4 regions of the Micromonospora sp. DT231 genome follow, and region 2 is predicted to be linked to each of the others. Evidence: riboswitches for the same ligand, from Rfam matches in the RefSeq annotation. Region 2 holds a riboswitch; each other region holds the start of a gene.
What was found. Region 2 has a riboswitch for cyclic di-AMP ahead of ACPXBU_RS09575 (C39 family peptidase). Riboswitches for the same ligand answer to the same signal wherever they lie in the genome.

Region 1: it holds a riboswitch for cyclic di-AMP, as region 2 does, so the genes downstream of both, ACPXBU_RS31140 (coiled-coil domain-containing protein) here and ACPXBU_RS09575 (C39 family peptidase) in region 2, are expected to answer to the same signal.
Region 3: it holds a riboswitch for cyclic di-AMP, as region 2 does, so the genes downstream of both, ACPXBU_RS33685 (coiled-coil domain-containing protein) here and ACPXBU_RS09575 (C39 family peptidase) in region 2, are expected to answer to the same signal.
Region 4: it holds a riboswitch for cyclic di-AMP, as region 2 does, so the genes downstream of both, ACPXBU_RS06230 (NlpC/P60 family protein) here and ACPXBU_RS09575 (C39 family peptidase) in region 2, are expected to answer to the same signal.

What each region holds. Positions count from the first base shown of each region.
Region 1 covers NZ_JBNCNO010000017.1:80,696-83,868, forward strand. Annotated here, with positions in the region: gene ACPXBU_RS31135 (hypothetical protein) at 1-328, opposite strand, end outside; gene ACPXBU_RS31140 (coiled-coil domain-containing protein) at 651-1,718, opposite strand; cyclic di-AMP (ydaO/yuaA leader) riboswitch at 1,724-1,855, opposite strand; gene ACPXBU_RS31145 (cation diffusion facilitator family transporter) at 1,967-2,884, opposite strand; gene ACPXBU_RS31150 (HelD family protein) at 2,989-3,173, opposite strand, start outside.
Region 2 covers NZ_JBNCNO010000003.1:303,866-307,038, reverse strand. Annotated here, with positions in the region: gene ACPXBU_RS09585 (hypothetical protein) at 1-54, opposite strand, end outside; gene ACPXBU_RS09580 (alpha/beta fold hydrolase) at 113-859, opposite strand; gene ACPXBU_RS09575 (C39 family peptidase) at 993-1,841, opposite strand; cyclic di-AMP (ydaO/yuaA leader) riboswitch at 2,074-2,215, opposite strand; gene ACPXBU_RS09570 (hypothetical protein) at 2,500-3,173, opposite strand, start outside.
Region 3 covers NZ_JBNCNO010000021.1:49,422-52,594, forward strand. Annotated here, with positions in the region: gene ACPXBU_RS33680 (carbonic anhydrase) at 1-332, shown strand, start outside; gene ACPXBU_RS33685 (coiled-coil domain-containing protein) at 397-1,416, opposite strand; cyclic di-AMP (ydaO/yuaA leader) riboswitch at 1,421-1,551, opposite strand; gene ACPXBU_RS33690 (YibE/F family protein) at 1,718-3,091, opposite strand.
Region 4 covers NZ_JBNCNO010000002.1:308,395-311,567, reverse strand. Annotated here, with positions in the region: gene ACPXBU_RS06240 (pyridoxamine 5'-phosphate oxidase family protein) at 1-184, opposite strand, end outside; gene dcd (dCTP deaminase) at 284-862, shown strand; gene ACPXBU_RS06230 (NlpC/P60 family protein) at 925-1,911, opposite strand; cyclic di-AMP (ydaO/yuaA leader) riboswitch at 1,979-2,114, opposite strand; gene ACPXBU_RS06225 (N-acetylmuramoyl-L-alanine amidase) at 2,350-3,173, shown strand, end outside.

The sequences.
Region 1 (3,173 bases), on a different contig from region 2:
GCCGCAGATTCGGCGTGAGCAGGAACAGCACCAGCCCGACCATCACCGTCGTGAGCACGAGCTTGGCCAGCACCCAGCGGTAGCGCCACAGGCCCCACGGGGTGAGCAGCGCGCTGGCGAGCCCGATCAGCCAGACCACAACGCTCAGCGGCGCGAACAGCACCGTGCCGACCAACGCCGTGACCGGGTAGACCACCGCCGGGTCGGCGCCACGCTGCACGGCGATGCCGAGGGTGAGGAGCACCAGGTCGGCGCCGAGCCAGCCGAGCGAGGTGACCAGGTGCAGGGTGAGGAGCCCCTTGCGGGCGGTGGGAGAAATCCGACGCATACCGCGATGCTGCCCGCCGAGCCGCGCCGGGTCGTCCGACCGCCGACGACATCAGCGGTACGCCCGGCAACGTAGCCCGCCTGCGGCAGGCCGCCCGGCAACCGCCCGCCCGGCGACGTAGCCCGCCTGGCGACAGCCCGCCTGGCGACAGCCCGCCTGGCGACAGCCCGCCCGGCGACAGCCCACCCGGGCGACGACGTCACCCGACGCCACGATCAACACGACATCGCCGACTCCGGGGTAACCCGTGGTCCGGATACCCCGGAGTCGGCGATCGCGCGTGGATCAACCCCGGCTCGGGCCGGGCCACCCGTCGGGTGGGTCAGTAGACCGACAGGTGCACGTGGTTGGTGTGGTCGGTGGAGGGGGTGCCACCCGCGCCGCTGTACGACTTCCACCCGCTGCTGGGCAGCCAGATCTGCCGGTACCAGATCACGTACAGCACGGCGAGCTGGTCGGCGTTGCGGATGAAGTACGCGGCCAGGTTGTTGCCGTACGTCTTGTCGCCGCCGGTGGCGTTGCCGCCGAAGCCGCTCGCCTGCGCGGCGAAGTCGCAGGCCCGGCCCTTGGGGTGTTCACCGGAGCCGCTGGGGCGGTGACAGGAGACGTACCTGGTGAAGCCCGCGGCCTTGGCCTGGTTGAGCGCGTGCAGGGTGCGCGGGGTGATGCAGCCGCTGGCGGGCGTGGGGTCGTTGACGCTGCACGACTCGGATGGCCACGAGCCGTCGGAGTTGCGCGGCGCCGCCTTCGCGTTGGCGCTGGAGGTGCCCCGGTTGGAGCCGGTGTCGGCGGTGGTCTTCGGCTTGGGGGTGTTGGCCACGGTCAGGGCCCGTTCGGCCTGGTCCTTGCGCTTGGCCATCACCGTGACCTGCTTGCGTTGTTCGACGATCTCGCCGTTCAGGGCGGCCCGGGTGCGACTGGCCTGGTCCTTGGTGGCGAGCAGGTCGCGCAGCACCCGGTCCTCGTTGGCGGCCACCGCGTCCAGCGCGGCGGCCCGGTCCATGAAGCCCTCCGGGCTGCTGCTGTTGAGCAGGGCCGACACCACGCCGAGCCGTCCGGTGCGGTACGCCACGCCGGCGATCTGGCCGACCTTGCCGTCGCGCTGGGCAAGCTCGACCTCGATCTCCTTCAGCTGCGTGGCGAGCTGCTGCTGCCGTTTGACGGAGGTGTCCAGAGCGCGTTTCGCGTCCAGGTAGCCCTTGCTGGCGGCCTCGAGTTGGGCGCGTAGCGAGGGGGTGCCGCCCTCCTCGTCGGAGTCGGGTGCGGCGGCGGCCCGCAGGCCGGTCGGGGGAGCGGCCGAGGCGGTGCCGGCCGGGAGCGCGACGCCGAGGGCGATCATCGCGACGATCAGGGCCGCCAGTCGGGCGGCGGGTGGTCGTGCTGGTGCCACTGCGCATGTCCTTCCGTCAGCCGCCGACCGGGTTAGCTGACGGGTTCGGGACGGAAGATCCCTACCGCTGACGCGGATGCACCCCAGGAACGTGGTTCCCCGGTTCGCCCGGTTGGGCGATTAGGCGGCGACCGCCACCGGCGCCTGGAGGGCGCCGCCTGGTGGAGGCCGGGACCGAGCCTACCGGTGCCGGTGGGGCTGCTGCAGCCGATGTGACAGACGGTGCGTGCGTCGTCACGAGAATGCTGTCACCACTCGATCGAGCCGCAGGCGCCGGGGGCGGCGCCGGGCTCGATCTGCAACGTCGCGTGCTCGATCCGGAAGTCGTCGTGCAGGGCGGTACGCGCCGCGGTGAGCACCGTGCCGACCTCGGCGCCGGGTGCCATGGTCAGGTGCGCCGAGGCCACCTCCATGCCCGAGGTGAGCGTCCAGACGTGCAGGTCGTGCACCTCGACCACCCCGGGGACCGCGGCCAACCGGTCGTGCACGGCGGTCACCTGGAGGTGTTCCGGGGCGGCCTGCACAAGGATCCGGACGGCGGCGCGGGCCAGCCGCCAGGTGCGCGGCAGGATGAACGCGCCGATGGCGACCGCGACGAGTGGGTCGGCCCACCACCAGTCGGTGACAGTGATGAGCAGCGCCGCGCCGATCACGCCGAGTGAGCCGAGCAGGTCGCCGAGCACCTCCAGGTAGGCCCCCTGCAGGTTGATGCTCTCCCGGGCTCCGGCGCGGAGCAGGGCGAAGGCGGCGACGTTCGCGAGTAGGCCGAGCACGGCCACCGCGAGCATCGGGCCGGCGATGACCTGGTGCGGGTCGCCGAAGCGGCGGATCGCCTCGATCACCACGTAGATCGCGACGCCGGAGAGCAGGACGGCGTTGGCGAGCGCGGCGAGCACCTCGAGTCGGTAGAGCCCGAAGGTGCGCTGCGGGTCGGTGGTGGCCCGCCGGGTCGCGGTGATCGCGGCGAGCGCCATCCCGATGCCGAGCACGTCGGTGAACATGTGCCCGGCGTCGGAGAGCAGGGCGAGTGAGCCGGTGCGCAGGGCGGCCACCGCCTCGACCACCATCAGGGTGGCGAGCAGCCCGAACGCCGCCCAGAGCCGGCCCCTGTGCTGGTGTGCGGCATTGGCGACCGACCCATGGTGGTGGTCATGACCTGCGCCCACGAGATCCACCTTCCGCCGCCGGTTGGGGCCGGGTCAAATGTATGCTCACATCGCTATGTATGCAAGTGTGGCGTAGGCCGCTGGTCCGCGGGCGATGCCCCGGATCAGCCGGTCGGATCGATCGTGGTGAGTCGTTGCGTGGCCCGGGAGAGCGCCACGTAGAGAGTGCGTACCCCGGCACCCGGATCCGCCCGGATCTCGCTCGGGGCGACAAGCACGACACCGTCGTACTCCATGCCCTTGGCCTCCAGGCTGGTCACCACCTGGAGGCGCGGCGCGCCGAGCGCGT
Region 2 (3,173 bases):
GACGACGTTCAGGCTCACGCTCGTGACCAGGGCTTGCTCGACAGGGGACATCACCGCGGAATGGTAGGCGTCGGGGTGGGGCGGCACTACGGGTTTATCACCCCGACGAAGCTCAGCGGTACGCGTCCAGCAGCGCCAGGACGGCCGCCGGATCCTCCACGTGCGCGTTGTGGCCGAGACCGGGCAGTGTGGCGACCGGTACGCCGTACTCCTTGAGCTGCGCGTCGGTGACCATCGGATCGTGCTCGCCGCGCGCCAGCAGCACCGGCACGTCGATCGCCGCCAGCAGCGCGCTCAGGTCGGGCTCGCCGACGGCGAAGGCGTTCGGATCCATGGCGAGACGCCACCGGCCGTCGACCTGACGGAGGCCAGCGTCCACCACCGGGTGGTCCGGCGGGAGCAGGCCGGCCAGCCCGGAGACACGCAGGTAGCGGCGGGCCGCCTCGGTGCGGCTGGCGAACCAGCTCACCGGGCGGGCGGCCAACTCGGCGGCGCGGTCCAGCTCGGCGGGTGACCAGAGCGCCTTGATCCCCAACCCGACCACCGCGTCCACGGGCATCCCGGCGTCGCGCGCGGCCAACGCGAGGCCGACCACACCACCCAGCGAGTGCCCGAGCACGACGAGACGATCGTCGAGGGCGAGGGCCGGCGCGATCCGCCGGGCGAAACCGGCGAAGGAGTACGACGGCAGCGGCGGCGTCCAGCCGTGGCCGGCGAGGTCCGGTGCCAGCCACCGGCCGGGCCAGTGTCGTTCCAGGTGCGGCGCCCACGGCAACCACACGTCACCGGTCGCCCCCATGCCGTGCAACAGCAGCAGGACCGGCCGTCGACCGGTGTGACCACCCGATTCATCCACCACGGCCGCAGTCTCCCACGGTTCACGGTCCCGGACGAGAGTCGTCGACGGGGGCGTACCCCGGACCGGCGGGAGAGACGCCACGGGCGCCGGCCCCTCGTGAGGGACGGCGCCCGTGGCGGTCAGCGTGCCTGGGTCAGGCGGAGTAGCCCCGGCTGGCGATCCAGTTGGCCAGGTCGATCGTGGTGATCCAGTACGACGGGTCGGACGGGTTCGCCGAGTCGGCGATGCGTACCGTGCGGCCGTTGTCCTTGTAACCCACGACGGCGACGTAGTGCCCCCCGCCGTAGGAGTGCCAGCTGCCGTCGGTGTCGGTGGCGTCCCCGACGACGTTGGCGACCACGCCCCGGCCGTCGGTGATGGCCTTGACGACGTCGGCCTGGAGGCGGTCCATCTGGGCCGGGCTGGGCGCGCCGGCGAACATCCGGGTCCGGTACGGGGAGCCCTTCACCTCGGCGTTGAGCACCCGCGTGGTGTCCTCGGCCGAGTTGGTGCCCATCTCGGTGGTGCCCAGTTCGGCGCCGAGTTCCTCCTGGGTACGGTCGATCCCGGTGGCGCTGAGCGCGTTGCGGGTGGCCGCCGGGCCGCAGTTGTAGTAGGTGTTCTGCGCCTCGTACTCGTAGTCGAGCACCTTTGTCGCCGGCGGCTTCGGCCGCTCCGGCTTGCGGGTCAGGTCCGGGTTGCTGCTCGCCTTGGCGGCGGGCGCGGCGGCGCTGGTGGCCGGGGCGGCGCTCGTCGGCGCGGCGCTGGCCGACGGGGAGGCGTCTCGCACCTCGCCACGGGAGGCGGCGACGTCGCTGCGCATCTCGGCGACAGTGGTCGCGGTGCGCTGGCCGGCCGGCGCGTCGTCGGTGGTGGCGAGCAGGGTGCCGGTGGTGGTGGCGATCACGAGGGCCGCGGCGGAGGCGGCGGCGATCTGGTACGGGCGCTGGGTGGCGATGCGGCGGAGCTGACGCTGCATGGTGTGCTTCACGGGGTCCTCCACGGATCGGGGGGGAGAGCGGCACACCGGGGCCGGGCCGGTATCCGGGCAGGGGCCAGCGCGCGGACGATGGTCCGCGGATGGTGAACCGCTCAGGGGAACACCCGGCGTGGCCGGGCGGTTGGGCGATGACCCGGGGGTCAGCTCACCGTCACGTGACCGATGAGCGGGGGCACCGCTGCGCCGTGGAGGCGAGGGAACAGCCGAGGGGTGGAGAGATGCTGCACGAGGATGGAACTCCTTCCGAGACCGCCTACCGGGTTAGCTGACGGATTCGGGCGGGAAGATCGCCCTACCGCGGGCCGTGGCTCGCGGATTCACCCCGGACTTACTGATGGGTCCCCGGTTCGTTCATCACGATTAAGCGGGTCGGCGCGGCGTCGCCTCTTGCGATCGGTTACCGCACCGGACGGGACGACACTACTGGCCCGTTCACACCCTGCCAAGCCAGGTTCACCTGCGTAAACCCGGATCGGCGCAGCAATTTCTCCGCGTCTGGCCGATGACGTGACTCGATGGGACAAGCGGTTACGGTGACGCCTACGGGCGACAACCGGACAGGTCGCCAAAAGTGCGGCCACAATCCCGGGAACAATCGAGCCGATCGTGCCGGACGCCCGATTTCGGAATGCGGTGAGCGGGCTCACATAACGGATCGAGCTCAACCCGCACGGGCGGGACGCCAGCGTGTCACGACGGCGGGGCGGGCAGCCCCGGGCACCAGCCGGCGGGCCGGTGCCCGGCTGGGCCGCAGCCGGGCCGCTGCCAAAGCCGCCTCCTGGACAAGGGCGCGCGCCGACTCGGCGGCCAGTTCCGCGGCCCGCCAGGCGGCCCGCTCCGCGTCGGCGGCGGCCTGGTGGTCGGCCCGTCGCGCGTCCCGGATCGCCCGGCTGAGCAGCGCTTCCTGCTCGACCGGGTGCCGCCGGGGATCCCAGCCGTGCCGCCGCCCGAACACGTCGCTGAGCTGCGCCATGCTCAGGTCGCCCCGCCAGTACGCCGCCGTCGCCGCACGGTGCAGGTAGCGCTCCCGGGCGGCGTACTCGGCCGGGGTGCGGGGGGTGCCCGGGGTGGGCAGCGCCCCGGATCCCGCGAAGCGGCGCGCGGCGGCGTCCGCCTCGTCGTACCGCGCCCAGGCCCGTTCCGCCTGCTCCTGACTGATCAGCCAGGCATCGCGCCGCCGCTGGGCCGTCCTGGCCGCGCCGGCCGCGGCGACAGCCACCTCCTCGGCGTACCGGCGCCTGTCGACGACCTCGGCCGCGGCCACCTCGCGGGCGGTCGGTACGGCCGGCGACGGGTCACCGATGGGCCGGTCCCGTTCGGGCCTGGCGACCAGCA
Region 3 (3,173 bases), on a different contig from region 2:
AGGCGGCGCGGGAGTCCTCCGCGACGGGCACCCAACCTCCCGGGCACCTGGGCGCGGTGGTCGATGCCGTGCTGCCCAGTCTGCGCAGGGCCGAGGCCGAGGGTGTGCACGACATCGACGGCATCGTCGACATCCACATCGCGCAGACCGTCGAGACGCTGCTCCGGCAGTCGCCCGTGCTGGCCGACGAGGTGGCGCAGGGGCGGTGCGCGGTGGTGGGCGTGTCGTACCGCCTCGCCGCCGGAGTCGTACGCCCGGTGGCGGCCGTCCCGGCCGGCTTCGCGTCGCTCGACGTGCCGACCGGGTCGGCCGACCCGGCCACGGCCGCCTAGGGGCTGACACGTCGAGGGCCGCCCCGCGTGGTGCGGAGCGGCCCTCGACGAAGGATCCGGTGGGTCAGAGCAGCGACATGTGCACGTGGTCGGTGTGGTTCGACGGCCCGCTGTACGACTTCCAGCCGCTCGCCGGGAACCAGATCTGCCGGTTCCAGATCACGTAGTAGATGCCGAGCCGGTCGGCGTTACGGATGAGGAAGGCGGCGACGTTGTTGCCGTACATCCGGGTGTCGTTGTTGTGCCACGGGGCGAAGCCGCTCTTCTGCAGCGACCAGTCGCAGGCGCGGCCCTTCGGGTGCTCCCACGGCCCGCCGGAGCGGTAGCAGCCGACGAACCGGTTGAAGCCGGCCGCCTTGACCTCCTTGTACGCGTGCAGCGTGCGTGGCGTGATGCAGCCGGACGTGGTCGGGTCGTTCTCGCTGCAGGACTGTGCCTTCCAGTCACCGTCGGCGGTGCGGCCCGGCCCGATCTTGGCGACCTTCGAGGTGGCGTCCACCAGGCCGCCGGTGAAGCCCTTGCCGCCGACCAGGGAGAGCGCCTTGTCGGCCTCGGTCTTCCGCTTGGCCATCACGGCGGTCTGCTTCTGTTGCTCGCGGACCTCGGTGTCGAGGAGCAGCTTGGCCTGCTCGGCGCGGGACTTCACCGCGTTGACCTCGGCGAGCTTGTTCTCGTTCACCATGTTGATCTCGTCGAGCATCGCGGCACGTTGGACGAACGTGTCCGGAGCGTCGCTTTCGAGCAGCATCGCCAGCGCGCCGATCCGACCGGTCCGGTACGACTGGGCGGCGATCTCCCCGACCTGTGGCGCCAGCGCGTCCAGGTCGGCCTTGGCCCGGTCCACCTCAAGCGCCAACTCGAGCTGCCGCTTCTTGGACTTGTCCAGTCTGGACTTGGCGGCGGAGTAGTCGCGGTTGGCCTGCTCGATGACGTCGTTGAGCAGCTGGGGCTCGCCGTCCTCCTCGTGCCCGGACGGCGTGGGGGTCGTCGGGGCGGCGTGGGCCGGGAGGGGCCCGGCGAGCACGGTCAGTGCGGCGATCACGGCCACCACGGGTGTCATCCAGCGGCGTAGGGGTGCCGTCACAATGTTCCCTTCCGTCGACCGCCGACCGGGTTAGCTGACGGGTTCGGGGCGGAAGTGGCCCCTACCGCTGACGCGGATTCACCCCACACACCTGGGTCCCCGGCTCGCCGGTTGGCGATTGGGCGGTGGCACCGCAGGCGCCGCTTCGCGCCTTCATCGGTAACCGGCAGCGAGGTTACCCGAGAGTCGACTGGGTGAGCTACGCCTGGATGCCGACCAAAAGTGTCATTTCGCCATAGCGGTGGGTAACCAGTGACGCGGTTCTCAGGTGGGGGACCCGATCTGGTCACGCTGAGGAGTGTCACCATGCCGTATCCGTGCTCCTGTTCGACTCCGGCCACCCGTCGGTGGCGGTGGATGGGCGCCGGGTCCGCGTCTGGTCCGGCTCGTCGGGTTGCCGCGATCGCGGCGCGTTGAGGGCGGCCAGCGCCTCCGCCCGGTCGTCCGCCCGGGGGCGCGACCGGGTGGCATCGACGGGCGGCGTGGTGTCGGCGCGCCCGGCCGCGGTCACGATCGCGGCCAGTCCGGTGGTCAGCGGCACGGCGGCGATCAGCCCGAGTGTCGCGACCGCGCTGCGGACGATCTCCTGCGCGAGGAACTCGCTGGTGAGGAGCTGCCCGATCGGCCGCGCGTCGGCGGTGAGCAGGAGCAGCAGGGGCAGCGACGCGCCCGCGTACGCCAGCACGATCGTGTTGACGGTGGAGGCGATGTGCGCCCGGCCGACACGTGTCGCCGCACGGTAGAGCTGCCTGCGGGTCAGCCCGGGATTGGCGTTCGCCAGCTCGGTGACGGTGGCCGCCTGGGTGACCGTCACGTCGTCGAGCACCCCGAGCGACCCGATGATGATCCCGGCGAGCAGCAGGCCGTGCAGGTCCACGTCACCCTGGAACATCGACAGAGTCGTCGCGTCCTCGCTGCCGAAGCCGGTGAGGTGCGTTGCCCCGGTGGCGATGGTGGCGAGCGCGCCGGTCAGCACCAGGCTGCCCAGGGTGCCGAGCACCGCGACCGAGGTCTGCGCGGTGACGCCGTGGGTCAGATAGAGCACCACGAACATGATCAGGGCGGCGCCGACCACCGCCACCAGGAGAGGTGACCGGCCGGCGCCGATGCCCGGCAGCACGAAGGTGAGCAGGATGGCGAAGCTGGCCGCCAACCCGGCGAGCGCGGCCAGCCCCCGCCACCGGCCGAACGCGACGATCGCGGCGGCGAAGACCACCGCCAACCACACAAGTGGGGTGCCGCGCTGGTGCTCGGCGATGTTCCAGTTACTGAGCGTGGGATCGGTCGGGTCGGTCAACTCGACAAGGACGACCTCGTCGCCGACGTCGACCCGTGGCGCGCCCGGGCCGTCGGGCACCGGTGTGCTCACCTGTTGGCCGGCGGCCGGTCCGTCGTCCACCCGGACGTCGACGGTGCCGCACGGCCCGTTGCCGACCCTGGGTGTGCCCTCCGGGCTCGACGGCAGCGGCGGGCACGGTTCGGTCACCACCCTTGTCACCGTGCCGGCGTAGCGCGGCACGTCCGCTCCGCCGTCGGTCCGCGGTGCTCCTCCGCGCGGCCAGAGCAGCGCCGCGGCGACCACTGTGGCGACGAAGAGGGGCACCACGGTCATGACGAGGATCCGTCGCACCCGGGGTGGGGCGGACGGAGCGGGGCGGGCGTGGTCGGAACCCAAGTCGAGACTCCCAACGATCCGGTGCGGGATACGTGCCGGCGGGCCGCGCGGTTCAGTGTCGTCACCGAAAGGCGGCGCGGGG
Region 4 (3,173 bases), on a different contig from region 2:
AGTCGATGATGAAGCAGAACAGACCCTCGTCGGTGATGACCGGGGAGACCGGATGGACCCGGGGCCCGCCGTCGGCACGGACCGTGGCCAGGTAGCCGAAGCCCGGCCCGTACTGCTGGAGGAGAACGCGGATCCCGTCGGCGAGTCGGGGCTCGTCGGCGGCGAATTCGGACCAGGAAGCCATGCGAGCATTCTATCGAACAAATGTACGAGTAGCGACCTCGACGCGCTGGTCACCGGCACCGAATCCGGTGGGTTTTCGGGCCGCCGCTATGGTGGTCCGATGCTGCTCTCCGACCGCGACCTGGTCTCCGAGATCAAGGCCGGCACGCTGGGCCTGGAGCCGTTCGAGCCCACCCTGGTCCAACCCTCAAGCATCGACGTGCGGCTGGACCGGCTGTTCCGGGTCTTCAACAACCACCTTTACACACACATCGACCCGGCGATGCAGCAGGACGACCTGACGTCGGCGGTCGAGGTGCCCGACGGGGAGCCGTTCGTGCTGCACCCCGGGGAGTTCGTGCTCGCCTCGACGCTCGAGGTCATCTCGCTCGGTGACCAACTCGCCGGCCGGCTGGAGGGCAAGAGTTCACTGGGGCGGCTCGGGCTGCTCACGCACTCCACCGCCGGCTTCATCGACCCCGGCTTCTCCGGGCACGTCACGCTCGAACTCTCGAACGTGGCGAACCTGCCCATCACCCTCTGGCCGGGCATGAAGATCGGGCAGCTCTGCATCTTCCGGCTCTCCTCGCCAGCCGAGCACCCGTACGGCTCGGCGGTCTACGGCTCGCGATACCAGGGGCAGCGGGGGCCGACGCCGAGCCGCGCCTGGCAGCACTGGCGCACCTGGCCCACCCGCTGAACCGCTGACGACGAGGGCCCGCCGCGACGAATCGCGACGGGCCCTTCGATCAGCACGATCGATCAGCCTGGACGGCCGTAGCTGTGGACCTGACCGTCGTCGGCCCTCTTCATCTTGACCGGTTCGCCGGCCTGCGAGGCGTGCACCACCCAGCCGCCACCGACGTACATCCCGACGTGGTGGATGTCGCTGTAGTAGAAGACCAGGTCGCCAGGTCGCAGGTCGGCCTTGCTGACGTTCTTGGTGACGCGGCTCTGGGCTGCGGCGTTGTGCGGCAGTGACACCCCGGCCTTCGCCCAGGCGGCGAGCATGAGTCCGGAGCAGTCGTACGAGTTCGGACCCTCGGCACCCCAGACGTAGGGCTTGCCGATCTGCGCGCAGGCGAACTTGACCGCGGTGCCGGCGGCGCCACCGGGATAGCTGCCGGGGCAGGGCGCGGGGCGCAACGGACCGCCGCCACCGCTGCCGTACACCTTGAGGCGCAGCTTCTGCAGCTTGTCGATCTCCTCGTTGATCTGCTTCTTCTTCGCCGCCAGCTGGGCCTCGGTACGGGTCAGCTGGGCCACCATCTCGTCGAGCGGCGCCTTCTGCCCGGCCAACTCGTCGCGCAGGTCGGCCACCTCGCGGACGTCCTGCTGCTGGTTGTGCGCGAAGCGGTCGAGCAGTTCGAGCTGACCGACCACCTCACTGGGTGACCGGCTGCCCAGCACCGCGTTGACGGTCAGCACGTTCTCACCCTTGTACGCGCGCACGGCCAGGGCACTGACCTTGTCCATCGCGGCGTCGACCTGGCGCTCCAGCGGGGCGATCCGGGCGGCCAGCGCCTGGGCCTGCTTGCGCTTGGCGGCGAGGTCGGTCCGGGTGGCGTTGTGCTGTTCGATGATCGGTTCGAGTTTGTTCCAGTCGGCGTCGATCTGGCGCTCGATCTCGGCGACGGACGGGTCGGCGTGGGCCGCCGTAGCGCTGCCGGTCAGGACGACGGCGACGCCGGCCAGTGCGGCGAGCGCGGTGGTGAAGCGGGACCAGCGTGGGCGCGGCGCAATCGACATCGGGCCGGCTGTTGCCGACCGCTCGGACGACGGCCGCGGGGCATGGAGTGCCACCGGGGTTCCGTACTCCTTCTTCCTGACCGCCTACCGGGTTAGCTGACGGGTTCGGGCGGGAAGTCGGCGCCCTACCGCAGTGGCTGCGGATTCACCCCGGGGGACATGGGTCCCCGGTTCGTTCGGAAACGACTCGGCGGTGTCGGTCCGTTACCGCCCGGGCTGGACGGAGCTGCTATCGGGCCGACGAATGACCAGAGTAGAGACGCTTGTTACCGCTCCGCAACCCGTGCGGCCGTGACACTCCGTACCGATCGGAGAGGATCACCGACCCGTACGTGAAGATTTATTTCCTGGCAGGTCGACACATGGAAAGGTATTGACGCGGACTCCCGGCCGGCGCGAGGGTGGCGTCATCCACACCCGCGAAATCTAGGGGGTTCGATGCACCATCCAACCCTGCTGCCCGGCCGGCGTGCGCTGCTCGCCGTCGCCGTGCTCGCCGCCGCGACCGCGGTCGGAGCACCCGCCCACGCCGCCGCACCCACCGTCGACCGCCAGCAGCGGTACGCCGCCGCGGCCGCCGAGTACGGCGTACCGACCGACGTGCTGCTCGGCGTCTCCTACCTGGAGTCCCGCTGGGACAGCAACGCCGGCACACCCAGCACCAGCGGCGGCTACGGCCCCATGCACCTGACCGACGCCCGACACGTGACCGCTCTGCCCGTGCGTGGTCACCACGACACCGGCGCCGAGGACCCGCGCGGCGACGACTCCCGTACCGCGCTGGCACCCGTACCCCGGACGGCCCAGGACCCGGCGCCACCCGCCGCCGCGTCGCAGACCGTGGATGCCGCCGCCGCGCTGACCGGCGCGACTCCCGACGCGCTGCGCACCGACGCCGACGTCAACATCCGGGGCGGGGCCGCACTCCTGGCCTCGTACCAGCGGGAGTTGGGCGCCCCGGTCGGTGCCGGCACCGACCCGGCCACCTGGTACGGCGCGGTGGCCCGCTACGCCGGCGCGGACAGCGCGGACGCCGCGGCGGCCTTCGCCGACGAGGTCTTCACCACCATCGGCGCCGGCGCGTCGCGGGTGACCGACGTCGGCGAGCGGATCACGCTGCCGGCCCGCGCGATCCGCCCGCAGCGCTCCTGGCTGGACCGGCTGGGTCTGCGCCGGCTCGACCGCCCGGACGGCCTGGAATGCCCCCGCACCATCTCCTGCGAGTGGATCCCGGCGCCCTACGCGGCGTTCGGCGACGGTGA